DNA from 4 places in the Mesorhizobium sp. WSM4898 genome. Region 3 is predicted to be linked to each of the others. Evidence: predicted binding sites of a transcription regulator. Region 3 holds the regulator's gene; each other region holds the start of a gene.

Region 1 (7,216 bases), on a different contig from region 3:
CCACGCGGGTGCCGTGCAGGCCGACGATCGCGCCCTGGCTGTGCAGCACCCTGGCGATCGCCTCTCCGATGCCTCCCGATGCGCCGGTGACGAGCGCCTTACGGCCGGTCAGTTCGAACATTGCTTCAACCTCATTCTTCCGGACGCCCCGCGAGCGACCCTCGTTCCGCATTTGTCATGTTGTCCAGGCCATACCAGAAGTTCTCGGCGCTCACGACCGATTCTTCACAAAGCCTGATCTGCTCCAGCACTTCCGCAGCCAGGTAATAGTCCTCGAGATCTTCGAGTCCACGCTCAACGAAGTCACGCAGGTATTCGGCTTTGCTTCGACCAGTCATCGCCACGAGATCGTCGAGGCGATGCTCGACTTCGGGAGAAAGACGGATGGAAGTAGGAATGCCGCACCAGCCAGCAAGAGTTTCCCGTTTATCCTAAAGTTGCCAGCGCCGCCTCGACTTCCGCGGCCGCGCCGATGGCGCCGGTCGCGATATCGCGGTTGATGCGTCGCGCCAAGCCCGACAGCACCTTGCCGGCGCCAACCTCGTAAAGCGTCGCGACACCTTTGGCGCCGAACCATTCCACCGTCTCGCGCCAGCGCACGCGGGCGACGACCTGCTCGACCAAGCGGCGGGCAATCTCATCCGGGTCGCTGGTCGGCGTGACCGAAACATTTGAGACGATGGGAACCACCGGCGCGCTTTTCGCGACCCCGCCCAGCGCCTCGCGCATGATATCGGCGGCTGGCGTCATCAATGCCGAGTGAAAAGGTGCCGAGACCTGCAGCATCAGCGCCCGCTTGGCACCCTTTTCCGCGCAGAGCTTCGCCGCCAGTTCGACGGCCGCCTTGGCGCCGGAAATCACCAGTTGGCCACCGCCATTGTCGTTGGCGATCTGACAGACAGAGCCTTGTGCCGCTTCGGCGCAGGCGGCTTCGACATCAGCCTGCTCCAGCCCGATGATGGCAGCCATGGCGCCCTCGCCCGCCGGTACCGCCGCCTGCATGGCGTTGCCGCGGGTGCGCAGCAGTCGCGCGGCATCGGCCACCGAAACGAAGCCGGCTGCGGCAAGCGCCGAATATTCGCCGAGCGAATGGCCTGCGACATAAGCCACCTTGTCCTTCAGCGAAAAACCGCGCGATTCCAGCGCCCTTACGGCCGCCAGCGACACCGCCATCAGCGCCGGCTGGGCATTGGCCGTCAGCGTCAGCGTTTCTTCCGGCCCTTCCCAGATCAGCTTCGACAGTTTCTCGCCGAGCGCCTCATCGACTTCCTCGAAGACGCGGCGCGCCTCGGGAAAGGCATCGGCGAGGTCCTTGCCCATGCCGACGGCCTGGCTGCCCTGTCCCGGAAAGGTGAATGCGACGGCCATGTTAGCGTCTCCAGCGGCTGGTTTTTCCCTGCCTCTGGCGCAAGGCGGACGGCCAAGTCAAGCCCGCAAGCACCAGTTCAGCAGCTGTTCCAGCCGGGAGAACGGCCGAGTTCTCTGTTCTGAAAGGCTTTTTGGCGATCACACCTGATGAAAACCGCTGACGAATCGTTTGCTGGCTCTTCTTATTTCCGCCACAGGCGCTAGCTTTGTGTGACATTTCGATGACAGTGGCGTGACGCGAGTGGAAGACGCGTGACATGGGCCGGGGAAGCAAAGTGGCTAGGATCAGGAAAGGCGCGGCCAAACCCGCGCCGCAATTTTTGGAAGACGATCCGTCCACCGGCTATCTGCCGGGGCGCAGATGGCCGATTGTCCGCTACGGCCTGGCGACGCTGCTTGCCTCCGCCCTTCTGGTGTTCGCCATCGAATGGATCGTGCGCGGCGACTTCTTCGGCACCGTCGACTTCTTCCTGCAGCCCTTCAAGCCCGGCTGGACCACCATCATCGTCTTTTCGCTGGTGCTGATCGGGCTCGACGCCATTCTCGGCCGCAGCCATCAAAGCCTGATGATCGTCGCGCCGGTGACATTGGCATTGGCCTTTGTCGGTCACCAGAAATCGCACTATCTGGGCGATCCGCTCTACCCGACCGATTTCCTCTATGCCCGCCAGATCATGGCGCTGATGCCGCTTCTGGTGCGCGAGCGCCCCTGGACGGCCGTGCTGCTTGCGGCGGCGATCGTCGCCAGCCTCGCGCTGCTCGTCTATGGCTGGCGGCTCTGGCGCCGGCGTGTGCCGATCCTCAGCCGCAAGGGACGGCTGGCGCGCTTGACGCTTGCCGTGCCGCTGCTCGCCTTCTTCGTCTCGATCATGGACTACGCCACCTTCTCGTGGACGCGCGACAGGCTGCAGATCATCCCGATCATGTGGGACCAGAAGGAGAACTATGCCTCCAACGGCTTCGCGCTCGCCTTCGCGCTCAACGTGCCGATGGCGCATGTCTCGGCCCCGCCCGGCTATTCCGAGAAGACGATGGATGCGATCGCGCGTCCCGGGGTTGCCGCCTCGGTGCCCGACCAGAAGCCCGATATCATCGTGGTGATGAGCGAATCCTTCTGGGATCCGACGGAGCTCCCCGGCGTCAGCATCAAGCCCGATCCGATCCCGACGGTGCGCGCGCTGCGCTCGGGCTCCATGTTCTCGCCGGAATTCGGCGGCATGACCGCCAATATCGAGTTCGAGGCGCTGACCGGCTTCTCCAACGCCTTCCTGCCGGCGGGCTCGATTCCCTATCAGCAATATGTGCGCACGCCGACGCCGTCGCTGGCGACTTTCCTGAAGAGCGAAGGCTATAGGGCGCGCGCCATCCACCCGGGCACCAACTGGTTCTGGAACCGGGGCGCCGTCTACGCCGATTTCGGCTTCAGCGACTTCCGCTCGGAAGAGACGCTGCCGCCGATGGAAAAGCGCGGGCCGCTGGCCTCCGACGCGGCCATGACCGACGAGATCATGCGCGAGGCCGATGCCAGCGACGAGCCGGTATTCCTGTTCGCGGTCAGCCTGCAGAACCACGGGCCCTACGAGCCCTACCGCTATTACAATCCGACCCATAGCGTCGACGCGCCGATCAGCACCTGGGCGCGGGAATCGCTGCTCTCCTACGCCGAAGGCTCGGCCGACGCCGATCGCGGCCTGCAGCGCCTGATCGACTGGGCGAAGAAGCGCGAGCGGCCGACCATCATCGCCTTCTTCGGCGACCACCTGCCGCCGCTCGGCCCCGTCTATGTCGAGACCGGCTTCCTCAAGGACAATGTCGCGCCGCGCAAGGAGCCGACGCCCGAGGCGGCGCTCGAGCATCACGACACGCCGCTGATCATCTGGTCGAACCGCTCCGGTCCGGTCGAGAATCTGGGCTCGGTGAGCCCCGCCTTCCTGCCCTATCATATCCTGACCACGGCCGGGATCACCCACCCCTATTACACCGGCTTCCTCGGCGCGCTGCGCGAGCACTACCGGGTGGTTGACCGCAACCTTTTGCTGTCGCCCTCCGGCGAGGCGACGCCCGACTGGGCGCGGCAGAAAAAGATCGATCCGAAGATCAACGATTTCCGCCTGATCCAGTACGATATGATGTTCGGCAAGCGCCGGATCGCGCCCGACTTCTTCCCCGAGACGGTAGTCCCGCTCGTCGCGCATATGAGCTGAGTAGATCGCCTTCCGACGAAATGACCGACCTGCGGCCGGCGGGTCAGCCAATTCCCACAAGCGCCGCCAGGCCTGCGACACTGCGGAGCCGCCGGCCCTCTCTCCCGCCCTTGCCTTCCTCACGAATTGCTGTATAGACGCCGGCAATCTGCCGGTCCTTGCTGGGGGCTGAACGGAGGGCCGTGGCCTTAGAGGGCCACGTCATGAAGCCAGAAGCGCTTTGGGCCTCCCGTGTCTCCGCTCTCGACCGTCTCGTGATGCTCCTTTCTTCCCCGCGCGCCTTTGCGACCGGGTCAGACAAGTTGCAGAGGCTTAGCCGCGAGGGCCGGTGAGAGAAACGAAGAAAGGCAGAAAAACATAATGGCTCTTTACGAACATGTGTTTCTTGCCCGGCAGGACCTGTCGCAGCAGCAGGTTGATGCGCTTGTCGAACAGTACAAGGGCGTCATCGCCGCCAATGGCGGATCGGTCGGCCGGATCGAGAACTGGGGACTGAAGTCCCTCACCTACCGGGTCAAGAAGAACCGGAAGGCTTACTACACGCTGATGGACATCAACTGCCCGCCAGCCGCGCTCAACGAAATGGAGCGCCAGATGGGCCTGTCGGAAGACGTGCTGCGCTTCCTCACCATCAAGGTCGAGGCGCATGAGGAAGGCCCCTCGGCGATGATGCAGAAGCGCGAAGAGCGCTCCGAGCGCGGCGGCTTCGGCGACCGCGACCGTGGCGACCGTGGCCCGCGTTCGTTCGGCGACCGCGACCGCGGCGACCGTGGCCCGCGCTCGTTCGGCGACCGTGATGGCGGCGACCGTGGTCCGCGCCGCCCGCGCGAAAACGTTGAAGGGGGTGCAGAATAATGGTCGACATCAACCAGATCCCGACCCGGCGTCCGTTCCATCGCCGCCGCAAGACCTGCCCGTTCTCCGGCGCCAACGCTCCGAAGATCGACTACAAGGACGTGCGTCTGCTGCAGCGCTACATTTCTGAGCGCGGCAAGATCGTGCCGTCGCGCATCACCGCCGTCAGCCAGAAGAAGCAGCGCGAGCTCGCCAAGGCGATCAAGCGCGCCCGCTTCCTCGGCCTGCTGCCCTACGTGGTTCGCTAAGCTATTGATGCGGGCGGCTTGCCGCCCGCTTCGGCCCACGGCGACGGGCGCCGCGACGGGCAGGCTCAAATCCCGAGTTGAGGCCATAAACCTCTAACTGCCGAAACAGGCAGGACAGCGACACCGGCGAAGACGCCATTTGCTTCCTGACCTGTTCCCAAAGAATCCGCCGTCATCCGCGATGGCGCCAACCAAAGGAACGAAACCATGGAAGTCATTCTCCTCGAGCGCATTTCCCGCCTCGGCCAGATGGGCGAAACCGTCAAGGTCAAGGATGGGTTCGCCCGCAACTTCCTGCTGCCGCAGGGCAAGGCGCTGCGCGCCAACGAAGCCAACAAGAAGAAGTTCGAGGGCCAGCGCGCCCAGCTCGAAGCCCGCAACCTCGAGCGCAAGTCGGAGGCTGCGCAGATCGCCGAGAAGCTCGACGGCAAGAGCTTCATCGTCGTGCGCTCGGCCGGCGAGACCGGCCAGCTCTACGGCTCGGTGTCGACCCGCGACATCGCCGAACTGCTGACCGCCGAGGGCTTCTCCGTCAGCCGCAACCAGATCGAGCTCAACCAGCCGATCAAGACCATCGGCCTCTCCAACGTGGCGATCGCGCTGCATCCTGAAGTCGAGGTCACGGTGACGCTCAACGTCGCCCGCTCGGCCGATGAGGCGGAGCGCCAGGCCAAGGGCGAGACGCTGACGACGGCCGAAGCCATCTATGGCGAAGACATCAACGACAACGCCCGGCCGGAAAACTTCTTCGATCCGAACGCCGAATTCGAAGGCGGCGAGGACAACGCCTGATCGACAAGGCAGGAGCCGCGCTCCGGCTCCTCCTGCGTCCAGCGCCGACTGGACCAACGCCCGGGTCTTCGACCCGGGCTTTTTTGTGCCAATAGGAACTTTTCTGATCCCTATATCTTGTTGCAGATTACGGCGTGGCGCGTCGATTGGACGCGGGCGATGCGCTGTGGCACTTTCGATTTGGCATTCGGTCCGACTGCCGGATGGTCCGTCTGAGGGGACATTTGGTCATGAACATCCTGTTGAAACACGTTCTCGAACGGCTGGTGCGGACCGGCGACCTCAAAGTGACCGGGCCGAAAGGCACGACGCATAAATTCGGCGACGGCAGCGGCGAACCGGTACACATCCACATCAAGACCATGCATGCCGAGCGCGCGATCACCTTCGATCCGATGCTGGCCGTGCCCGAAGCCTATATGGATGGCGAACTGGACATCCCCGAGGGCGGCGTCCTCGGGGTGATGCGGATCGCTTTCCAGAACATGGGCAGCGGCGGCATCGACGTGACCTGGTCGAAGGCCATCGAAGGTCTGCGCCATGCCTTCCGCCGCCTGCAGCAGATCAACACGGCGTCGAGATCTCGCCGCAACGTGCAGCGCCACTACGACCTCTCCGGCGAACTCTACAAGCTTTTCCTCGACGAGGACATGCAGTATTCCTGCGCCTATTTCGAACAGCCCGACATGACGCTGGACGAAGCGCAGGTCGCCAAGAAGCGCCACATCGCCGCCAAGCTGAGACTCAAAGCCGGCCAGACGGTGCTCGATATCGGCTCCGGCTGGGGCGGCCTCGGGCTTTATCTCGCCAAGGCCTTCGACGTCGACGTGCAGGGCGTGACGCTATCCACCGAGCAGCAGGGCGTCTCCACCGACCGCGCACATGCACTGGGCCTGCAGGACCGCGCGCATTTCGACCTCAAGGATTATCGCGCGCTCAACGAACGCTTCGACCGCATCGTCTCGGTCGGCATGTTCGAGCATGTCGGCGTCAACCATTACCGGACTTTCTTCGACAAGGCGGCGACGCTGCTCAAGCCCGACGGCGTGATGCTGCTCCACACCATCGGCCGGTCCGGCGTGCCGTGGGCGACCAGCGCCTTCATCCGCAAATACATCTTCCCGGGCGGCTACGTCCCGTCGATGTCGGAAGTGCTGCCGGCGATTGAGAAATCGGGCCTTATCGTCACGGACATCGAGATTCTCAGGCTTCACTACGCCGACACGCTGAAGCATTGGGGCCAGCGCTTTGCCGCCAACCGCGACAAGGCTAAGGCTATCTATGACGAGCGCTTCTGCCGCATGTGGGAGTTCTACCTTGCGGCCTCGGAAGCCGCCTTCCGCTGGCAGGATCTGGTGATCTTCCAGTTCCAGATCGCCAAGAAGAACGACACGCTGCCGATGACGCGCGACTATATGGCCAAATGCGAGAAGGCGCTGGAATTGCGCGACCTCGGCCATCAGGAGCCGGCGACGCCCGCCGTCAAGCCGACCCGCCGCAAGAAGGTGGAATAGAACGGCGGCGATTGCCGCTTGCCATTGCGGCCTGACGCGCCGAGATCGCCGGCTGCTTTTGCTTCTGGGCCTGGTGGCGGCTGGGGAAGTCGCCGCTCTGGCTGGTGCCAGGTCTGGCGTCGCTGGCATTGTTCGGCTTCCTTTTGGCGCTGGTCGACACGAGCGCCGCCGGTCGCGCTTATGCCGCCTATGGCGGCATCTACATTGCCGCTTCGCTCGGCTGGCTTTGGCTAGC
Region 2 (7,216 bases), on a different contig from region 3:
GCTCGCTGCCGGGTGTGGTCGTCGCGCTGGCGCTGGTGACCATCACCGTACGCGTCGCCTTGCCGCTCTATCAGACGCTCTTCACCATCCTTTTCGGCTATGCGCTGATGTTCCTGCCGCGCGCGCTGGTCAGCCTGCGCGCCTCGATCGCCCAGGCGCCGGTGGAACTCGAACGCGCGGCTTCGAGCCTCGGCCGCCCGCCGCTCAGGGCGCTATGGTCGACCACGATCCGGCTGTCGGCGCCGGGCGCGGCGGCCGGGATGGCGATGGTGGCACTCGGCATCACCAATGAATTGACCGCCACGCAGATGCTGGCGCCGAACGGCACCCGCACCCTTGCGATGGCGTTCTGGTCCTACAGCGGCGAGATCGACTACGCCTCGGCCGCCCCTTACGCCTTGATCATGGTGGCGATGTCGCTCCCCATGACCTGGGTGCTCTACATCCAGTCAAAGCGGATGGCCGGCCGATGAGCTTCCTCGAGCTCCGCAACGTAGCAAAACATTATGGCCCGGTGGCAGCACTTGCCGGCGTCGACCTCACCGTCGAAAGCGGCAGCCGCACCGCGATCGTCGGACCCTCCGGCTGCGGCAAGACCACTTTGCTGAGGCTGATCGCCGGCTTCGAGGCGCCAGACCGCGGCCGCATCGCGCTCGACGGCAAGCTGCTCGCCAATGGCGGGGCGGCGGTGCCGGCGCATCGCCGCGGCATCGGCGTGGTGGCGCAGGACGGCGCCCTCTTCCCGCATCTCACCATCGCCGACAATATCGGCTTCGGCATGCCCCGAAGCGCCGGGAAGCGCGCCGAGCACATTGTCGAGCTCGCCTATATCGTCGGGCTTGACAAGGCGATCCTGAAGCGCCGTCCGCACGAGCTTTCCGGCGGCCAGCAGCAGCGTGTCGCGCTTGCCCGTGCCATGGCGATGAAACCCCGGCTGATGCTGCTCGACGAGCCGTTCTCGGCGCTCGACACCGGCCTCCGGGCCTCGATGCGCAAGGCTGTGGCCGAGCTTCTGGAGGATGCGGGCATCACCACCATCCTGGTCACCCACGATCAGGCCGAGGCGCTGTCCTTCGCCAGCCAGGTGGCCGTCATGCGCGACGGCTTGTTCTCGCAAGTCGGCACGCCGCGCGAGCTCTACTTCCAGCCCAGGGACAGGATGGTTGCCGAGTTCCTCGGCGACGCCATCATCGTGCCGGCCAAGATCGCCGACGGCTTTGCCATATCGCCGCTCGGCCGCATCGCGGTCGACATCACCGAGCGGCGCGACGTCGCCCGTATCATGCTCAGGCCCGAGCAGGTGGTGCTTAAACGAACCTCCCGCGAAGGCATGTCGGGGACGCCGGACATGCTGTTCGGCGAGGTGACGGACTCCGAATTCGCCGGCTCGGTCTGCACCATCGCCGTGCGGCTGCTCAATAGCCCGGATCCGCCGGATGCGGCCGCGATCGGCAACACACCGCTCGTCCTGCGCAAGACCGGCATGGACGTGCCGGAGGTCGGCGAGATCGTGCGCCTCACGGTGACCGGCAAGGCGCATGTGTTTGCCTGAAGCTGAGTCAAGAGGAGGGGCTTACGCTGCCGAGGCGCCTGCCGCCCCGATCGAACCAGTGCAACTTCTCGGCTGTGGCGGTGATGCGCAACTTGTCGCCGGGCTTTGCCGCCGTGCGGCCGCCGACCCGTACCACGATATTATTGCCGGCAGCCGAGCAGTGCAGGAAGGTTTCCGCGCCGACCGGCTCCACGGCCTCGACCGTTGCGGGCAGCATCAGCGCCCCGGATCGGTCCTCGGCATCGGCGACGAGTTCGGCGTCCTCGGGCCTGAAGCCTAGCATTGCCGCCTGCCCGCCGGGCGGGGCAAGAACAAGCAACTTTCCTTCCAGCTCAGTTGCAGAACTTTCTGTGCTCAGTGAGAGCAGGTTCATCGGCGGCGCGCCAATGAAGGACGCGACGAATGTCGAGGCCGGCTTCTCGTAAATGTCGAGAGGAGCGCCGATCTGCTCGACCAGCCCCGCATTCATGACGACAAGCATGTCGGCTAGCGTCATCGCCTCGAGCTGGTCGTGGGTGACATAGACCGAAGTGACGCCGAGCCTGCGCTGCAGGCTCTTGATCTCGACCCGCATCTGGCCGCGCAGCTTGGCGTCGAGGTTGGAGAGCGGTTCGTCGAACAGGAAGACTTTCGGATTGCGCACGATCGCCCGGCCCATGGCGACGCGCTGTCGCTGGCCGCCGGAAAGCTCGCGAGGGCGCCGGTCGAGCAGTCCCGACAATTCCAGCACCTTGGCAGTTGAACGCACTCTGCTGTCGATCTCGGCTTTCGGCGTGCCGCGATTGCGCAGGCCATAGGCCATGTTGTCGTAGACCTTCATATGCGGGTAGAGCGCGTAATTCTGGAAGACCATGGCAATGTCGCGTTCGGTCGGACCGACGGCATTGACGATCTTGCCGTCGATCGCAACCGTTCCGGACGAGATGGTCTCGAGTCCGGCGATCATCCTGAGCAACGTCGATTTGCCGCAGCCGGAGGGACCGACCAGCACGCAAAGCTGCTTGTCCGGAATGGCGATGGAAACGCCTTTCACGGCCTCGACGCCGCCGGCATAGAGCTTCCTCACATCATTGAGATCAACCGTCGCCATCGCCCCTCACTTCTCGGATTCGACCAGGCCGCGCACGAACCAGCGCTGCATCAGCACCACGACAAGGATCGGCGGCACGATGGCCAGCATCGCGGTGACCATCACAAGGTGCCACTGGGTATCGGCATCGGCGAAGGAAACCATCTTTTTCAGCGCAATGACGATGGTGTTCATGTCGTTGCTGTTGGTGACCAGCAGCGGCCACAGATATTGCGTCCAGCCATGGATGAAGAGGATGACGAACAGCGCCGCGATGTTGGTGCGCGACAGCGGCAGGAGGATATCGAAGAAGAAGCGCCACGGCCCGGCGCCATCGACGCGCGCCGCCTCGACGAGCTCGCCCGGGATGGTCATGAAGAACTGTCTGAACAATAGCGTGGCCGTGGCCGAGGCGATCAGCGGAATGATCAGACCGGCATAGGTGTCGATCATGCCGAGATCGACCATCACCTTGTAGGTTGGCAGGATGCGGACCTCGACGGGCAGCATCAGAGTGATGAAGATCAGCCAGAAGAAGGTCATGCGCAGCGGGAAACGAAAGAACACGATGGCATAGGCCGACAGGATCGAGATGAAGATCTTCCCCACCGCGACGCCGAGCGCCATGACCGTCGTGTTGAGAAGCAGCCTGCCGACGCTGACGCCGCCGATGCGCCCGACACCGCCGAACAGGGCCTCGCTGTAATTGTTCCAGAGCTGGTCACCGGGCAGCAGCGGCAGGGGCGGCTTGAGGATCGTCTGCAGCGTCTGTGTCGAGGCCACGAATGTGTAGTAGATGGGAAATGCAACGATCAAAATGCCGAGAATGAGAGCGGCATGGGCGATCAGGACACGCAACGGGGACTGGCCGATCATCGCTTGCCTCAGCCGTAGTGGACCTTGCGTTCCACATAGCGGAACTGGATGGCGGTGAGCGCGATGACGATGACCATCAGGATCACCGACTGCGCCGCCGAGTCGCCGAGGATCAGGTTGACGAAGCCGTCATTGTAGACCTTGTAGACCAACGTCTCGGTGGTCTTGCCCGGTCCGCCGCCGGTGACGGCATGGACGATGCCGAACGTGTCGAACAGGGCATAGACGGTGTTGACGACCAGCAGGAAGAAGGTCGTCGGCGCGAGCAGCGGGAAGATGATGGTCCAGAAACGCTTGGTCTCGCGAGCGCCGTCGATCGCCGCCGCCTCGATCAGCGTCTTCGGCACCGCCTGCAGCCCGGCGACGAAGAACAGGAAATTGTAGCTGATCTGCTTCCATGCTGCGGCGGAAACCAAAAGGATCATGGCGTGACTGCCGTTGAGCAACGGGTCCCAGGCTATGCCGAGACTTCTCAGCACGTAGGATAGCGAGCCGATCGAAGGGTTGAACAGGAACAGCCACAACATGCCGGCGATCGCCGGCGCCACCGCATAGGGCCAGATCATCAGCGTGCGGTAGAGCGCTTTCCCGCGCACCACTTTTTCCGCCATTACGGCAAGCAGCAACGCCGCGGCCATGGCCACGATTGCGGTGGCAAGCGAAAATACCACCGTTACCTTGATCGAGTTGAGATAGGCCGGGTCGGCAAGCACTTTGCGGAAATTGGCAAACCAGACGAACTTGCTCTTCAGCCCGAATGGATCCTGCCTGAGCATGGACTGGTAGAGCGCCTGCCCGGCCGGCCAGTAGAAGAAAACCAGTGTTATGGCGAGTTGCGGCGCCACAAGCAGGTAAGGCAGAACTTTGTGGGGGAAAACGACGCGCGGGGTCAGCTTGGTTTCCTCGTCAAGCAAGGATCGCCCGCGCCGATCCGCGCGGGCGACGTTTCATCTCGGCCAGGTCTAGTTGCCCAACGCGTCCTTGATCGCCGCGTTGCCGCGCGAGACGGCATTGTCGAGCGCCTGCTGGGCCGTTTCCTGGCCGGCCAGCATCTTCTCGAACTCCTCGTTCTGGATATCGCGCACCTGCGGCAGGTTGGGCAGGCGCACACCCTTCGAATTTTCGGTCGGCGCCTTGCCGGTCATCTGCAGGATCGGTGTCTCGCGGCCCGGGTTCTTGTCGTAGAAGCCGGACTTCTTGGTCGCCTCATAGGCTGCCAGCGTCACCGGCAAGTAGCCCGACTTCTGGTGCAGATATTCCTGCACCTCGGTCTTGGAGAGATAGGCGAAGAAGGCCGCGACGCCCTTGTACTCCGCATCGGATTTGCCGCTGAAAACCCAGAGGCTTGCGCCGCCGGGGGTCGTGTTCTGCGGCGCACCCTTGGCATCGCTGTCATACGGCAGTTGGCCGATGCCGTAGTTCATACCCGACTTGACGATATCGCCGAGCCCGCCCGACGACTCGGTAAAGATGCCGCATTCTCCGGCGAGGAAGATCTGCTTGGCTTCGGAGGTTCGCCCGCCATATTTGAAAGTGCCATCCTTGGCGAGGTCAGCCAGCGCCTGAAAGTGGTTGACGAAAATCGGCGCATTGATCTTGAGCTCGACGTCGCCGCCGGCCAGTCCGTTCTGCTGGGTCGCCCAGGAAACATTATTCCAGGCGGCAAAATTTTCCAGATGGATCCAGGTCAGCCAGGTCGAGGTGTAGCCGCAAGGGGCCGCGCCGCTCGCCTTGATCTTCTTCGCCGCTTCCCAGACCTCGTTCCAGGTCTTAGGCGGGTTGTTCACGTCGAGGCCGGCCTTCTGAAAGATGTCCTTGTTGTAGTAGAGGATCGGCGAGGAGGAATTGTAAGGGAAAGACAACATGGTGCCGTCCGGCTTCGAATAGTAGCCGACAATGCCGGGCAGATACTGGCTCTTATCGAACGTCATCCCCGCGCCCGTCAAAACTTCGGCCACGGGTTTGATCGCGCTCTCGGCCGCCATCATGACGCCGGTGCCGACATCGAACACCTGGATGATGTCCGGCGCCTGGCCGGCGCGGAACGCGGCGATGCCTGCATTCAGCGTCTCGGGATAGGTGCCCTTGAAGACCGGAACGATCTGGTAGTCGCTTTGGCTGGCGTTGAAGTCCTTCGAGATCTTGTCGACGACTTCCGCATTGGCGCCCGTCATCGCATGCCACCAGCTGATCTGCGTGACAGCGAAAGCGGACGTGGTGGAAAGCAGGGTCAAGGTAGCGGCAACACCTGCCGCGAAGCCGAAGAGCTTCATGTTTTCATCTCCCGTTGTGATTGGCGAAAGGGGGGCTTCCGCAGAACCAGTATGTGTTGCGCATGACAATCGGACAACGGTTTTGTTATGCGTCGATGAACATCATCTGATCCTAAATTAACGTGCATCGGTCACGGCCGGGCAGATTGCTTGCCGGCTTAGGATTTGAGCGACTCCAACCATCGTATTGCGACAGCCGGCCCAACCTTATCCGTCCTTTACAACCTGAGGCACACGCGTCGGTTGCAGGTCCACTAATCGATTCTTCAGCCGTCGGGCCTTAAGCAATCTTAACTTGATTGATGCGGGAAGATCAGGTGGGGCCAAATGTTGACCGTCTATAATTGCATCGTGCACGAGCACGATCTGAGGTTGGTCGCACTTGCGGCGCTCATCTGCGGAATTTCCTCTTTCTCGGCGGTCAATCTTCTTCGCCATGTCGAGCAATCGACCAGTCGAAATCGCTACGCATGGCTGTTGATTGCAGCCACGGCGACCGGATTCGGTATCTGGGCGACGCATTTCGTCGCCATGATCGCCTTCACGCCGGGAATACCCAACGCCTATAACGCGGAGCTTTCCGCGCTTTCGCTGGCCGCCTCCGTAGTTCTGACAGCGGCCGGAATGTGGATCGCCACCATCCGCGGCGGCATTGATCACTATCTTGTCGGCGGCGCCGTGCTCGGCGTCGGCATCGCCGTGATGCACTATACCGGCATGGCGGCGTTCGAGGTCCAGGGCAGGATCGTCTGGAACGAGCTGCTCGTCGCTCTTTCGCTGGCGGCGGGCGTCACGCTTGCCGCGCTTTCGCTGCTCGTCGTGCTTTGCCGCCCGTCGACGCTTACGACGATCGCTGCCGCCGTCTTGCTCACACTGGCCATCTGCACACTGCATTTTATCGCCATGGCGGCGGTCTCGATCTATCCGGACTCCTCGATAGAGATCTCAAAATTCACCATCGCGCCGATGTCGCAAGCCTTTGCCGCTGCGGCGGCAAGCCTGGTCATTCTGGTGCTCTCGGCCGCGGCGCTCCGCATCGACCTGCGGTTCCGCCGGCATCAGGCGGAAGCGCAGCGCATGCACGGCCTGGCCAACGCGGCGGTCGAGGGGCTGATCGTTTGCGACGGCAGCCGCATCGTCAGCACCAACGACAGCATCGCGGCGCTGAGCGGCATCGCGCCCGGCACGCTGAACGTGATGACGCTCAGCGACCTCTTCGGCGAACGCGTTGCCTCAGCCATCGCCGGCGGCAGCGGTCAGGCGCAGGAAGCCGAGCTGCGCAGCCAGGACGGCACCCGCATTCCGGTCGAGCTGATCGCCCGCAGCATCGACTATTGCGGCAAGCCTCACGACGTCGTCGCCGTCCGCGACATGCGCGAGCGCAAGAAGGCCGAGCAGGAGATCCTTCGCCTGGCGCATTTCGATCCGCTGACCGGGCTTGCCAAT
Region 3 (7,216 bases):
GCCGCGGCTGTCGGGCCGCGGCGCTGCGTTTGAACCTGACGGCCAGCTTAGTTGCAGACCGCGACGCTGCCGGCGGCAACGCCCGCGCAGACTTCATCCTTCTTGATCCAACCCGCGTCGATGACGAGGTTGAGATTATCCTTGGTGATTGCGACCGGGGTCAGGAACAGCGACTTGACGGTGTTGCCGCCAGGCGTCGTGAAGTCCTTGGCGCCCGCGATGTCGGTCATCTTCTTGCCGTCGGCGAGCTGCGAGGCGATCTCGGCGGCGTGCTTGCCGAGCTCGCGCGCGTCCTTCCACACCGACACCGTCTGGGTGCCGAGCGCGATGCGGTTGAGCGCGGCATGGTCGCCGTCCTGGCCCGAGACCGGAACGGTGCCGGCCAGCCCTTGCGCCGTCAGAGCCGCGACGACGCCGCCGGCGGTGCCGTCATTGGCCGCCACCACCGCGTCGACCTTGTTGTCGTTGGCGGTCAGGAACTGCTCCATGTTCTTCTGCGCGTTGGCGGGCAGCCAGCCGTCGGTATAGGCTTCGCCGACATTCTTGATCTTGCCGCTGTCGATGGCTTCCTTCAGCACTTCCATCGAGCCGGAGAACAGGAAATCGGCGTTCGGGTCGGCGCCCGAGCCCTTGATGAAGACGTAATTGCCCTCGGGCTTGGCCTTGAACACCTCGCGGGCCTGCATGCGGCCGACTTCCTTGTTGTCGAAGGTCAGATAAAACACGTCCTTGTTCTCGATCAGGCGGTCGTAGCCGACGACCGGAATGCCTTCGTCGAGTGCCTTCTGCACCGCCGGTCCGATCGCCGAGGCGTCCTGCGCCAGGATGATCAGCGCATTGGCGCCCTGCGAGATCAGGCTTTCGACGTCGGTCAGCTGCTTGCCTGGATTGGACTGTGCGTCGGCGGATATATACTTGTCGCCGGCGGCCTCGATCGCCTTCTTCATCGCCGCTTCGTCGGTCTTCCAGCGCTCTTCCTGGAAATTGGACCACGAAACGCCGATCACCTTGTCCTTCGCCTCGGCGACCGACGCCAACGTCAACGACATGGCGACGCCCGCCAGCATGGCGGCTGCGAATCTCTTCATGATATCCTCCCTGCGCCCCTCGCGGCGCGACCCAGACTGGCCCGAAGGCCATTAGAGGCTTTTTTTCGAGCCTCGAAAAAATACTGATCGAACGCCAAAGCGCTGTCAACTGCAATTCTGACGGTTTTGAGGTGTCGCGTTCTTTTTTTCGAGACCCGCAATAAATAATGACAGTGCCGACCGCTTCTGCCACTATCGCGGAACAGTTCGGAGGAAGCGCAGACCGCGTCCACCGAAAATGTTAAAAAACCAGGACGGTTCGGGTGCCGGCGTCCGGGTGAATCGATCTGGCGCGTCGCCGGGTCCTGTGCATGATCGAGAGGCCGCGCTGACTGGGAGGAGAAAAAATGTCGGTCGGAATCCGCCACGACGATCTGCGCCGGCGCAACCGCGCCATGGTGCTCTCGGCCGTGCGCCGGGCCGGCCAACCGTCGCGCACGGAAATCGCCGCGACCACCGGGCTCAGCCATTCGACCATTTCGGCGATCTCTTCCGACCTGATCCAGGAAGGCATCCTGGCCGAGAGCAAGCCGAGCGAGACCGCGTCTCTGAAGCGCGGCCGGCCACAGGTGGGCCTCGCGCTCAAGCCGGAGGCGGCGGCGGTGGTAACGGTGGTGCTGTCGCTCAATTTCCTCTCGGTCGCCGTTATCGATTATGCGGGCCAGGTCATCGCCGAGGAGCAGCGCCGCCTCGATACCCTCACCATGCCGCGCAACGAGCTGATCGGCGAATGCTTGGCGATCGTGCGGCGCCGGTTGGACGATCCGGACCTCGACGTCGGCAGCGTCGCCCGCATCGCCATGGGCATCCAGGGCATCACCGATTCCCATGCCCGCGCCATGCTGTGGTCGCCGATCACGCCGCTGACCGACATTGCCTTCGCCGACATTCTTGAAAAGGAATTCGGCATTCCAGCCACCATGGAGAACGACTGCAACATGATGGCTGTGGCGCTGCAGTGGCGCGATCCCCACCGCTATCGCGACAATTTCATCGCCATCCTGCTCTCGCACGGCATCGGCATGGGCCTGGTGCTGAAGGGCGAGCTGTTCACCGGCACGCATTCTTCAGGCGGCGAGTTCGGCCACATGATCCATCGTCCGAGCGGCGCGCTTTGCCGTTGCGGACGCCGCGGCTGCGTCGAGGCCTATGCCGGCAACTACGCCATCTGGCGCAGCGCCATGAAGATGAGCGAGGACGCCGAGCCGATCGATGTCGGCGACGCCGACATGCGGGCGCTCGCCGCCAAGGCGCGCGAGACAGATGGCCCGGAGCGCGAGGCCTATCGCCGGGCCGGGGAGGCGCTGGGCTTCGGCCTCGGCAGCCTGTTCGCGCTGATCGACCCGGCGCCGGTCGCCATGGTCGGCGTCAGCGCCGCCGCCTTCGACCTGATCGAGCCGGCGCTGCGCGAGGCGATCGCCCAGACCGCCGGCGGCCAGCATTCAAATTCGATCTCCTTCGATACCGAGCCGAACGAATTGCCGCTGATCCGCGAAGGCTGCGCCGTGCGCGCGCTGACCTTCGTCGACCAGGAGATTTTCGCGCCGGGCGTGCAGGCGAGAAGCGGCGCGGGGAAGAATGTCGCCTGAGGCCGACGAGTGCCTATGATGAAGAGCTACAAGAACCGGCTTGGCGTAACCTATTATCTGCCTGACTTCGGCCCTCCCGCTCGCTGGCTCATGAGTGTCACGCCTGGGGGCGCGGATTTGCCAACCCTGTACTATTTCGAATGCGATGCCGAGAATCTTGGTCGTCGGGCAATACACATATACGCCGATGGCCGCATGCTCCTCGCATATCCCGGAGGCCTCGACGGCGACCACTTGCCCGAGGGGGAGCTGCCTACGGTGGAAGAGGCCGAGCACGATGGTTTGCAAACCCGCGAGATTGCCAAAGCGGAGTTCGACGCGCTTTGGGCTGCACTGTCTCGCCTGGAAGGCACGGATGAACTCCAGGCCGGCGGCTAATCTTCCCTGATCGCGTAGCCCGCCCCACGGATGGTACGTATGACGTCCGGCATGCGGCCGTTGTTGACCGCCTTGCGCAGGCGGCCGACATGCACGTCCACGGTGCGCTCGTCGATATAGATCGTCTCGCCCCAGACATTGTCGAGCAGCTGGCTGCGCGAGAACACCCGGCCGGGATGCCGCATCATGAATTCCAGCAGCCTGAACTCGGTCGGGCCGAGCCGGATCTCGCTCTTCTTGCGGTAGACGCGATGCGATTCGCGATCGAGCACGATGTCGCCGACCTTGAGCACGCTGGACAGCACCTCCGGCTTGGCGCGGCGCAGCAGCGCCTTGACCCTGGCCATGAATTCCGGCGTCGAGAACGGCTTGACCAGATAGTCGTCGGCGCCGGTCGAGAGGCCGCGCACCCTGTCGCTTTCCTCGCCGCGCGCGGTCAGCATGATGATCGGCAGGCGTTCGGTCTCGGGCCGCATCCTGAGGCGCCGGCAAAGCTCGATGCCGGACACCGCCGGCACCATCCAGTCGAGCACCAGAAGGTCGGGCACATTCTCCTGCAGGCGGATCTCGGCCTCGTCGCCGCGCGTCACCACCTCGACCTGATAGCCCTCGGATTCGAGGTTGTAGCGGAGCAGCACCCCCAGCGGCTCCTCGTCCTCCACCACCATGATGCGTGGCGCGATCATTTAGCAGGCACCTTCGCTGTCAGGCCGCCGGCGCCGACATCGCCGTCTCGTCCTGCTTAGGACGATTCGCGGGCAATTGCGCGCCGGTCAGCACATAGTAGGCGTTCTCGGCGATGTTGGTGACGTGGTCGCCTATGCGCTCCAGATTCTTGGCGCAGAACAACAGATGCGTGCAAGCCGTGATGTTGCGCGGATCCTCCATCATGTAGGTCAGGAGCTCGCGGAAGACGGAGGTGTATTTGACGTCGATGCGCTCGTCGTCGTTGCGGAGCTTGGCGAGCGCCGTGGCGTCGCCGGCCGTGTATTCCTCGATCACGCCCTGCACTTGGATCAGCACCAGCTGCGCCATCGAATCGATGGAGTGCGAAAGGTCGCGCGGCGCGGCGCTGATGCCGACCGAGCCGACGCGCTTAGCGATGTTCTTGGCAAGGTCGCCGATGCGCTCGAGATCGCCGGCCATCCGGATGGCGCCAACGACGCTGCGCAGGTCGTCGGCCATCGGCTGGCGTTTGGCAATCAGCGTGATGGCGCGATCGTCGAGCTCGCGTTGGCGCGCGTCCATGATGGCATCGTCGGAGACCACGCGCTGCGCCAGCGCGTTGTCGGAATTCAGCAGAGCCTTGGTCGACGCGCCGACCATCGAGCCGGCAAGATCGCCCATGTCGCGGATGAGCTGGCTGATCTGCCTCAGATCCTCGTCGAAGGAAGCGACCGTATGGGCCATGGTTATGTCCTCGTATGAACTCAGCCGAAGCGGCCGGTGATGTAGTCCTGCGTGCGCTTCTCGCGGGGCGAGGTGAAAATCTTTTCGGTCCGGTCGAATTCGATCAGCTCGCCGAGATACATGAACGCCGTCTGCCGCGAGACGCGCGCCGCCTGCTGCATGTTGTGGGTGACGATCACGATCGTGTAGTCGGCCTGCAGCTCGTCGATCAGCTCCTCGATCTTGGCGGTCGAGAGCGGATCGAGCGCCGATGCCGGCTCGTCGAGCAGGATGACCTCCGGCTTCACCGCCACGGTGCGGGCGATGCAGAGCCGCTGCTGCTGGCCGCCCGAAAGGCTCTGGCCACTGGCGTTGAGCTTGTCCTTGACCTCGTTCCACAGCGCGGCGCGCTTCAGCGCCTGTTCGACGCGATTGTCCATCTCGGCCTTGCTGATCTTCTCATACAGCCTGACGCCGAAGGCGATGTTCTCGTAGATCGACATCGGGAACGGCGTCGGCTTCTGGAACACCATGCCGATCTTGGTCCTGAGCAGGTTGAGGTCCTGCGAGCGGTCGAGGATGTTCTTGCCGTCGAGCAGCACCTGGCCTTCGGCGCTCTGCTTCGGGTAGAGCTCGTAGATGCGGTTGAGCACGCGCAGCAGCGTCGACTTTCCGCAGCCCGAAGGTCCGATGAAGGCGGTAACGCTGCGCTCGGGCAGCGACAGGTTGATGTCCTTCAGCGCCTTCGACTGGCCATAGTAGAAGTTGAGGTTCTTGACTTCGATCTTGGCCTTCTCGGCGGTCGTCTCGGCTACGTTCAGGTCGGTGGACAACATCGGTTTCATCTGTCCTCTCTGCGTCCGGTAAGGCTGCGGGCGAAGATGCTCAGCCCGAGAACCGTCAGGGTGATTATCAGTGCGCCCGTCCAGGCCAGTTGCTGCCATTCCTCATAAGGGCTCAGCGCAAACTGGAAGATGGTCACCGGCAGGCTGGCCATCGGCGCGTTGAGATTGCTCGACCAGAACTGGTTGTTGAGCGCGGTGAAGAGCAGCGGCGCCGTCTCGCCCGAAATCCGGGCGATCGCCAGCAATATACCGGTGACGATGCCGGACAGTGCGGCGCGATAGGCGACCGAGCGGATCACCACCCAGCGCGGCGCGCCGATGGCGGTGCCGGCCTCGCGCAGCGCGTTGGGCACAAGGTTCAGCATGTCCTCGGTGGTGCGCACGACGACGGGGATCACCAGGATCGACAGCGCCACCGCGCCGGCGATCGCCGAGAAATGACCCATCGGCCGCACCATCAGCTCGTAGACGAACAGGCCGACGATGATCGATGGCGCCGACAACAGGATGTCGTTGATGAAGCGCACCACCGTCGTGAGGCGCGAGAAGCGCCCGTACTCGGCCATATAGGTTCCGGCGAGCACGCCGATCGGCGTGCCGACGACGATGCCGATCACGGTCATCACGATGCTGCCGTAAATGGCGTTGAGCAGGCCGCCGGCGTCGCCGGGCGGCGGCGTCATTTCCGTGAACACCGAAAGCGAGACACCCGAGAGCCCCTTATAGAGAAGGGCGCCGAGGATCAGCGCCAGCCAGACGAGGCCGATGCCCGCCGCTATGGTGCAGAGCGCCATCATCACGGCGTTCTTGCGCTTGCGGCTTCGGTGGAGCGATGCGGCTGTCGACATCGGTCAGGCTCCCGTGCGGCTATCGATGCGCAACAGCATGTAGCGTGCGAGCGCGAGGATGATGAAGGTGATGATGAACAGGATCAGTCCGAGCGCGACCAGCGAGGACGTGTAAAGCTCGCCGTCGGCTTCGGTGAATTCGTTGGCGATGGTCGCCGAGATCGTCGTGCCGGGCGCAAACAGCGAGGCGCTGATGCGGTGCGCATTGCCGATGACGAAGGTGACGGCCATCGTCTCGCCGAGCGCGCGGCCGAGACCGAGCATGACGCCGCCCATGATGCCGACCCGCGTATAGGGAATGACCACACGCCGGGTCACTTCCCAGGTCGTGCAGCCGATGCCGTAGGCCGATTCCTTCAGCACCGCTGGCACCGTGTCGAACACGTCCTTGGTGATCGAGGTGATGAAGGGCAGCACCATGATGGCGAGGATCAGCGACGACGTCAGGAGGCCGATGCCGTAGGGCGGACCGGCAAACAGGCTGGCGAGACCCGGTATGCCGTGGAAAAGATTGATGATGAATGGCTGTACCGTCGTCTGCAGGAATGGCGCGAAGACGAACAGGCCCCAGATGCCGTAGATGATCGAGGGAATGCCGGCGAGCAGCTCGACCGCTATGCCGATCGGGCGCCTGAGCGGGCGCGGGCAGAGCTCGGTCAGGAAGACGGCGATGCCGATGCCGATCGGCACGGCAATGAGGATGGCGATGGCCGAGGTGACGACGGTGCCGTAGATGGGCGCAAGCGCGCCGAAATTCTCGGTGACCGGATTCCAGGATTCAGTCGTCAGGAAGGAGAAGCCGAACTTCGATAGCGCCTCCCACGAGCCGGCGATCAGCGAGACCGCGACGCCGCCCAGAAGAACCAGCACGAGTATGGCGGAGAGGCGCGTGACCGTTCGGAAGATCGTGTCGGTCAGGGCGAAGCGGCGCACCGTCGCTTCCCTGGTCCGTATGGCGGACGATGTCACGGCTTCGGAAACGGCTGTCATTTGCCCTCGCATTTCGAAAGAGACAGGAGGGCGCCCGAGGCGCCCTCCTTATTCCGGAGGAATTACATGCCGGAGTAGAGCGGCTTGCC
Region 4 (7,216 bases), on a different contig from region 3:
CGATGGTTTCGCCAACAGCCGACGTTGCAGGAAAAGCGCCGAAGCAGCGGACCACTAGTTCTTCAAGCTGGCTTCAATCAGCAGATCGGCGTTACGGGCGACTGATGCCGCCGGTCCGCCGAGGCCGAACAATTGGCCGCTGATATAGGCGCCTTCGATCAGCAGCAGCAGCCCATCGCCCAGCGTGTCCGAATCACGCGCACCCATCGCTGCCGCCATGGCGCGCAGGCGCCGGCGCAATTCCTGCTTGTTGTTCTCGCTCACCACCCGCGCGGGATGGCCGTGCTCGGGATATTCGACCGCCGCATTGGTCATGCCGCAGCCGCGATAGTTCGGCCTCTGCGTGCGTTTGCCCACGCGGGTGAGGAAAGCGATGATCTGCGCGCGCGGGTTGCCAGGATGCGCGTCCACGGCGTCGTCGAACCGCTGCCAGAATTCGAGGTCGTACTTGCGCAGATAGGAAGCGGCGAGTTCGTCCTTGGACGGGAAGGTCCGGTACAGGCTGGGCTTGGTGACGCCGGCGCGCCTGACGATCTCGTCGACGCCGATCGCCCGGATGCCTTCGCGATAGAACAGGTCGCGCGCCACGTCGAGGATCTTGTCGGCAGCCTTCGGCGCCGGCGCCGTGCCGGCTCCGCTGATCGACGCTTCAATTTTATTGTCCGATGGCATTCAACAAACTCGCTTGACAATGTTACTGACCGGTACGTATGAATGGCGCCGCTCCATTGCAACGTACCGGTCAGTAACATGATAGCTCATTCCCGCCCCTTTGGCCAGCGCTACGCCTTCGTCGTCGTCGCAGTCATCTTCTTCTGCCTGCTGATCGCCGCCGGGCTTCGTTCCGCGCCGGCGGTCATGATGCTGCCGCTGGAAGAGAGCTTCGGCTGGCGGCGCGATGTCGTCTCGCTTGCCGCCGCTGTCGGCATCTTCCTCTATGGCCTCACCGGGCCGTTTGCCGCGGCGTTGATGGAGCGGATCGGGCTACGCCGCACGCTGCTTGCCGCGCTGCTGATCATGTCGGGTTCCACAGCGCTCAGCCTGCTGATGACCAAGCCGTGGCATCTGCTGCTCACATGGGGGGTATTTTCGGGCATCGGCTCGGGCGCGGTCGCCACCGTGCTCGGCGCCACCATCGTCAATCGCTGGTTCAAGACCAATCGCGGCCTGGTGATGGGGCTGATGTCCGCCTCGAGCGCGACCGGCCTGCTGGTGTTCCTGCCGCTGCTCGCCTCGTTGGCTCAGTCGGGAGGTTGGAAGCCGGTCGCCGTTGCCATCGCCATTGCCACGGCGGCTCTCGTGCCGCTGGTCTTTCTGCTGGTGCCGGAGCGCCCGGCTTCCATCGGCCAGGTGCGTTATGGCGCCGATGCCGACGACGTGCCGCCGGTGTCGCCGGCCGCGCAAGGCAATTTCCTGGCGCATACGCTGAACACGTTGCGCCGTGCCGCGGGAACCAGGGTGTTCTGGTACCTGTTCGCCACATTCTTCGTCTGCGGTTTCACCACAAACGGCCTCGTCGGCACGCACCTCATCGCCTTTTGCGGCGACATGGGCATCGGCGAGGTGCAGGCAGCCGGGCTGTTGTCGATGATGGGCATCTTCGACCTGATCGGCACGACGCTGTCCGGCTGGCTCACCGACCGTTTCGATCCGCGCAAGCTGCTTGGCGTCTATTATGCCGTGCGCGGCCTGTCGCTGATCTATCTGCCCTATTCCGGCTTCTCGGCCGTCAGCCTGATCATCTTCGCCGTGCTCTATGGGCTCGACTGGATCGCCACCGTGCCGCCGACGCTCAGGCTCGCCAACGAAGCTTTCGGCGACCGCAGCGGCCCGATCGTGTTCGGCTGGATCGTCGCCGGCCACCAAGTGGGCGCCGCGGCGGCGGCGGCCTTCGGCGGCACGATGCGCGAATTGCAGGGCAATTACGAGCTTGCCTTCCTGATCGCCGGCATGACCGGCATAGCCGCGGCCTGTATTTCGCTCTTGATCAACACGAGCAAGCCGGCTTTTGAGCCGGAACCGCAGGCGGCGTAAGCGCGACTTCTCCTTCTCCCGCAAGGGGAGAAGGGGAGAGCTGTGACCTGTTATCAAAATTTCATGGTTCCGATATGCGCCTGAAACATTGAGGCCGGAGGTTGGCGGTCCCGTTCAACGCCATCCGGAGACAGCCATGAACAAGCTCTCGTTGACCCGCCGCGCTTTCGTCACCTCGGCCAGCGCCTTTGGCCTAGTCGGCGCCTCCGGACTCGCGTTGCCTTACTATTCCCGCGCCAATCAGCGCCCGGCCTTCACCCACGGCGTCCAGTCCGGCGATATCGACGCCACCTCCGGCATGGTCTGGACCCGCACCGACCGGCCGGCGCGCGTGATGTACGAAGTGTCGACCACCGAAAGCTTCGCCGACGCCGTCAGGCTGGCGCCGCTCGATACCTCGCCCGCCAGCGACTATACGGTGAAGCGGCTGCTCACCGACCTCGCCGCCGACCAGGACATTTTCTACCGGATGACGGCCGCCGATCTTTCCGACATCAACGCCGTCTCCGAGCCGATCGTCGGCCGTTTCCGCACCGCGCCGGCGTCGAAGCGCGACGTGCGCTTCGCCTGGTCGGGCGACACCGCAGGCCAGGGCTGGGGCATCGACGAGACCGGCATGAAGACCTACTCCACCATCGCCAAGCACACGCCTGACTTCTTCCTCCATTCCGGCGACACGATCTATGCCGACGGCGCCATGAAGGACGAGGTCGACCTGCCCGGCGGCGGCAAGTGGAAGAACGTCGTCATGATCGACGGCAAGCGCAAGGTTGCCGAAACGCTGGACGAGTATCGCGACCAGTGGAAGTACAACATGATGGACAAGCACGTGCTCGCGCTTAGCGCCATCTGCCCGACCTTCTACCAGTGGGACGACCACGAGGTGGTGAACAACTGGTCGGATTCGAAGGACCTGACGACCGACAACCGCTACACGGAAAAATCCATCCCTGTGCTGGCGGCCCGCGCGGCGCGCGCCTTCCATGAGATGACGACCATCCGCTACGAACCTTCGGAACCGGGACGCGTCTATCGCAAGATCGCCCACGGGCCGCTGCTCGACGTGTTCTTCCTCGACATGCGCTCCTATCGCGGCCCGAACGGCCCCGACATGGAGGACACGCTGACGCCGAAGTCGCGCATGCTCGGCGAGCAGCAGACGCAGTGGCTGAAGCGCGAGCTGGCGAATTCCAAGGCGACCTGGAAGATCATCGCCGCCGACATGCCGCTCGGCCTCGTCGTCTGGAACGACGCGGCCAAAAAGGCCGGAGCCGAGGCGGTCAGCAACGGCGACAATGGCGCGCCAAAAGGCCGCGAGCTCGAGTTCGCCGACCTGCTGCGCTACATCAAGAACGCCGGCATCACCAACACGGTGTGGCTGACCGCCGACGTCCACTATACGGCGGCGCATTACTACAATCCGGACAAGGCGCAGTTCCAGGATTTCAACCCGTTCTGGGAATTCGTCTCCGGCCCGATCCACGCCGGCACCTTCGGTCCCAACGATCTCGACATGACCTTCGGGCCCGAGCTGAAGTTCATCAAGGCGCCGAGCGCCGAGCAGGGCCAGAACCTGCCGCCATCAGCGGGCCTGCAGTTCTTCGGCCTGGTCGACATTTCCGGCGCCACCGAGCAGCTAACGGTGCGGCTGATGGATCGCGACGACAACCAGCTCTACAAGGTCACGCTCGATCCGGTGCGGTCGGCTTAGGGTCGGCGCCAGGCACCCCCCTCTGCCCTGCCGGACAGTCCGGCAGGGCACAGGGGGGTGTCCCGGAGTGCCACCTTTGTCAGGTAGCCGTCGCAATATTAATCCGGATAGCAGGTCGCGGGAATGTTCGGCCAGACGGCGGTGTCGCAGTTGGCTGCCTTCTGGCGCTGCTTGAAGGCGGCGCTGACCGGGCCGGTGACGATCGGGTCGACCCCGTCCGGGGCGTCGGCAAACATCTGCTGCGCGGTTTTGGCATCACGGGGCGAGGGGTCAGCTTCTCTCAGGGCGGCCGCCGACTGTGCGGCGCCAGCCGCAACAAGCACGCCAAGCGCTGCCCACGCGAAAACCGGACGCAATCTGGACATCTGATCGGTCATGAACATGAAATTGCCCGGCCCCTCAAAGGTTCCGCCTTGGTTAACAGAATCATTTCACACCAAGACCTTTAAGAATCAGTGACCATTTATTTGGGGCGGGGCCTCCCCTTTCGCAATTGCGAAAAACCTTGTATGAGCCGCCCAACGAAAAAGGCGGCGCTTTCGGGCCTGCTGCCTGCAACGCTCCCGAGACCAGACAATGAACCTCCGCAATATCGCGATCATCGCGCATGTCGACCATGGGAAAACCACGCTCGTCGACCAACTCCTGAAACAGTCCGGCGCCTTCCGCGAAAACCAGCGCGTCGCCGAGCGCGCCATGGACTCCAACGACCTCGAAAAAGAACGCGGCATCACCATCCTGGCCAAGGCGACCTCGGTCGATTGGAAGGGCACCCGCATCAACATCGTCGACACGCCCGGACACGCCGACTTCGGCGGCGAGGTCGAGCGCATCCTGTCGATGGTGGATTCGGCGATCGTGCTCGTCGACGCCGCCGAAGGGCCGATGCCGCAGACCAAATTCGTCGTCGGCAAGGCGCTGAAGGTAGGTCTGCGGCCGATCGTCGTCATCAACAAGATCGACCGCCCGGACGCCCGTCACATCGAGGTGGTCAACGAGGTGTTCGACCTGTTCGCGGCGCTCGATGCGACCGACGAACAGCTCGACTTCCCGATCCTCTACGGCTCGGGCCGCGACGGCTGGGTGTCGGAAAATCCTGAAGGCCCGAAAGACCAGGGCCTTGCGCCGCTGTTCGATCTCGTCGTCAAGCATGTGCCGGCGCCGACGGTGCATCCCGGTCCGTTCCGCATGATCGGTACGATCCTCGAAGCCAATCCGTTCCTCGGCCGCATCATCACCGGCCGCATCGAGTCCGGTTCGCTGAAGCCCAACCAGGCGGTCAAGGTGCTGCACCATGACGGCACGCAGATCGAGACCGGACGAATCTCGAAAATCCTCGCCTTCCGCGGGCTCGAGCGCCAGCCGATCGAGGAAGCCCAGGCGGGCGACATCGTCGCCATCGCCGGCCTGTCGAAGGGCACCGTCGCCGACACCTTCTGCGATCCGAGCGTGAGCGAGCCGCTGCATGCGCAGCCGATCGACCCGCCGACGGTGACCATGTCCTTCCTGGTCAACGACAGTCCGCTTGCCGGCACCGAGGGCGACAAGGTGACCAGCCGCGTCATTCGCGACCGGCTGCTGCGCGAGGCCGAAGGCAATGTGGCGCTCAAGATCGAGGAATCGCCGGAGAAGGATTCCTTCTTCGTCTCCGGTCGCGGCGAGTTGCAGCTTGCCGTGCTGATCGAGACGATGCGCCGCGAAGGCTTCGAGATCGCCGTGTCGCGCCCGCGGGTCGTCATGCAGAAGGGCGATGACGGCCAGTTGCTGGAGCCGGTCGAGGAAGTCGTCATCGACGTCGACGAGGAGCACGCCGGCGTGGTCGTGCAGAAGATGTCGGAACGCAAGGCCGAGATGGTCGAGCTGCGCCCCTCCGGCGGCAACCGCCAGCGCCTTGTCTTCCATGCGCCGACCCGCGGCCTGATCGGCTATCAGTCGGAACTGTTGACCGACACGCGCGGCACCGCCGTGATGAACCGGCTGTTTCATGCCTACGAGCCCTACAAGGGCGAGCTGCCCGGCCGCACCAATGGCGTGCTGATCTCCAACGAACAGGGTGAGTCGGTCGCCTATGCGATGTGGAACCTGGAGGATCGCGGCCCGATGATCATCGATCCGGGCGTCAAGGTTTACCAGGGCATGATCATCGGCATCCATTCCCGCGACAACGACCTGGAAGTGAACGTGCTGAAGGGCAAGAAGCTCACCAACATCCGCGCCGCCGGCAAGGACGAGGCGGTGAAGCTGACGCCGCCGGTCCGCATGACGCTGGAACGCGCGCTGGCCTGGATCCAGGACGACGAGCTGGTCGAGGTGACGCCGAAGACCATTCGGCTCAGGAAGCTCTATCTCGACCCGAACGAGCGCAAGCGCTTCGAGAAGTCGGCCAAGGTGATGGGCGCGGCGTAGGGTTTTAGCCCAGGCAGTTACTCAAGGGAGGGGGCATCGCTCCCTCTCTTTTCACTTCATGCACATGCGGCCGAAACGACAGCGTCACGGCCGGTCTCGCCGGAGAGGTCGACGCGTACCACCATGCCGTCGCGCACCGGCCTGCGCAGGGCTTTGGCGCCGCACGGTTCGATGGCGAGCAACCGCCGCGCTTCCCAGGCCTGCAGCCTCGACCGGGAGATGCCGAGCTCGCCGGCGAGCAAGCGGTCAAGCCGCAAGGGCGTTGCGGCATCGAGCCGAAGCTCAAGCCAAAGCGCCGTCGCGCCTTCCGGCCTGCCATCCAGCGCCTCCTTTCGCACCGTGACTTCCGGAGATTCTTCGATCCGCCCGACCCGATTTCTGAGCGCCACGGCATCGAAGCCATAGTGTCGGACCAGCGTCGGATCGTTGCGCTCCAGTGCAGCCAGCAGCGCCGGTGCGATGTCGCGACGGTTGCATCGCTCAAAAATGGCGCGGTTCCAGGAATTGTCGCAGTCGGTGCAGCGATAGATCAGCCAGGCATCGATGCGCTTGCCGTTGGCGTTGACGCGGAACTTTCCGCTGCATTGGTAAGGTTTGACGCCGCCGCAGCGATTGCAGTTGATGAGAGGTCGAGGCGCGACTGCGGGCGCGACCACCCAGCGAATGCGCAAAGTTCGAGACATGCCGATAGGCCCTTCCCGTCGGGAAGTCCGTCAGCGCGGCAATGTCCGAGATGCCCATGCGGGCACGGTGTGGCGAAAGGCTGTAGTGGTTGAAAATCAGGCGCCCGCGCAATTGCGCGACGGCGGCTCAGCAATGCCAAACCGGTCTCGAGCCGCCGCCTGAAGAACACATGAAATGATGCAGGCGCCGCCAAAGCGCGCCTGCGCGTGCTTTCGGGAGTAGACGAGACCGGCGTTTACTGAGGCAAAGTGAAACTCGAAATCGGGAAGGATCGGCTCTTCTAGCCGTGCGACGGCGGGCGGGCAAGAGTATGCCGCCCGCCGTGTTTCACTCTGACGACCTTCGGGCGCTTTGGCGCTACATCATCTCGATGATCGGCGC

Evidence for each region. Region 3 encodes PhoB, which activates phosphate uptake and scavenging genes when phosphate is short. Its sites were predicted from a motif close to TGTCATNNANCTGTCAT; they were not measured.
Region 1: the regulator PhoB is predicted to act here: its motif matches at 1,579-1,595, upstream of P9228_RS28465 (LTA synthase family protein).
Region 2: the regulator PhoB is predicted to act here: its motif matches at 5,833-5,849, upstream of ugpB (sn-glycerol-3-phosphate ABC transporter substrate-binding protein UgpB).
Region 4: the regulator PhoB is predicted to act here: its motif matches at 2,083-2,099, upstream of P9228_RS00225 (alkaline phosphatase).

Annotation. Positions count from the first base shown of each region.
Region 1 covers NZ_JARTVQ010000012.1:33,160-40,375, forward strand. Annotated here, with positions in the region: gene fabG (3-oxoacyl-[acyl-carrier-protein] reductase) at 1-121, opposite strand, end outside; gene P9228_RS28455 (ribbon-helix-helix protein, CopG family) at 132-398, opposite strand; gene fabD (ACP S-malonyltransferase) at 427-1,368, opposite strand; gene P9228_RS28465 (LTA synthase family protein) at 1,626-3,572, shown strand; gene rpsF (30S ribosomal protein S6) at 3,933-4,427, shown strand; gene rpsR (30S ribosomal protein S18) at 4,427-4,675, shown strand; gene rplI (50S ribosomal protein L9) at 4,883-5,467, shown strand; gene P9228_RS28485 (cyclopropane-fatty-acyl-phospholipid synthase family protein) at 5,698-6,981, shown strand; gene P9228_RS28490 (hypothetical protein) at 7,026-7,216, shown strand, end outside.
Region 2 covers NZ_JARTVQ010000006.1:110,961-118,176, forward strand. Annotated here, with positions in the region: gene P9228_RS23485 (iron ABC transporter permease) at 1-473, shown strand, start outside; gene P9228_RS23490 (ABC transporter ATP-binding protein) at 470-1,552, shown strand; gene P9228_RS23495 (sn-glycerol-3-phosphate import ATP-binding protein UgpC) at 1,560-2,642, opposite strand; gene ugpE (sn-glycerol-3-phosphate ABC transporter permease UgpE) at 2,649-3,497, opposite strand; gene ugpA (sn-glycerol-3-phosphate ABC transporter permease UgpA) at 3,506-4,390, opposite strand; gene ugpB (sn-glycerol-3-phosphate ABC transporter substrate-binding protein UgpB) at 4,460-5,770, opposite strand; gene P9228_RS23515 (EAL domain-containing protein) at 6,098-7,216, shown strand, end outside.
Region 3 covers NZ_JARTVQ010000013.1:32,584-39,799, forward strand. Annotated here, with positions in the region: gene xylF (D-xylose ABC transporter substrate-binding protein) at 48-1,088, opposite strand; gene P9228_RS28990 (ROK family transcriptional regulator) at 1,436-2,677, shown strand; gene P9228_RS28995 (hypothetical protein) at 2,696-3,055, shown strand; gene phoB (phosphate regulon transcriptional regulator PhoB) at 3,052-3,741, opposite strand; gene phoU (phosphate signaling complex protein PhoU) at 3,761-4,465, opposite strand; gene pstB (phosphate ABC transporter ATP-binding protein PstB) at 4,486-5,289, opposite strand; gene pstA (phosphate ABC transporter permease PstA) at 5,286-6,137, opposite strand; gene pstC (phosphate ABC transporter permease subunit PstC) at 6,141-7,127, opposite strand; gene pstS (phosphate ABC transporter substrate-binding protein PstS) at 7,190-7,216, opposite strand, start outside.
Region 4 covers NZ_JARTVQ010000001.1:50,741-57,956, reverse strand. Annotated here, with positions in the region: gene P9228_RS00235 (TetR/AcrR family transcriptional regulator) at 55-672, opposite strand; gene P9228_RS00230 (MFS transporter) at 751-2,034, shown strand; gene P9228_RS00225 (alkaline phosphatase) at 2,171-3,745, shown strand; gene P9228_RS00220 (hypothetical protein) at 3,844-4,128, opposite strand; gene typA (translational GTPase TypA) at 4,322-6,151, shown strand; gene P9228_RS00210 (DUF1062 domain-containing protein) at 6,208-6,834, opposite strand; gene P9228_RS00205 (YciI family protein) at 7,193-7,216, opposite strand, start outside.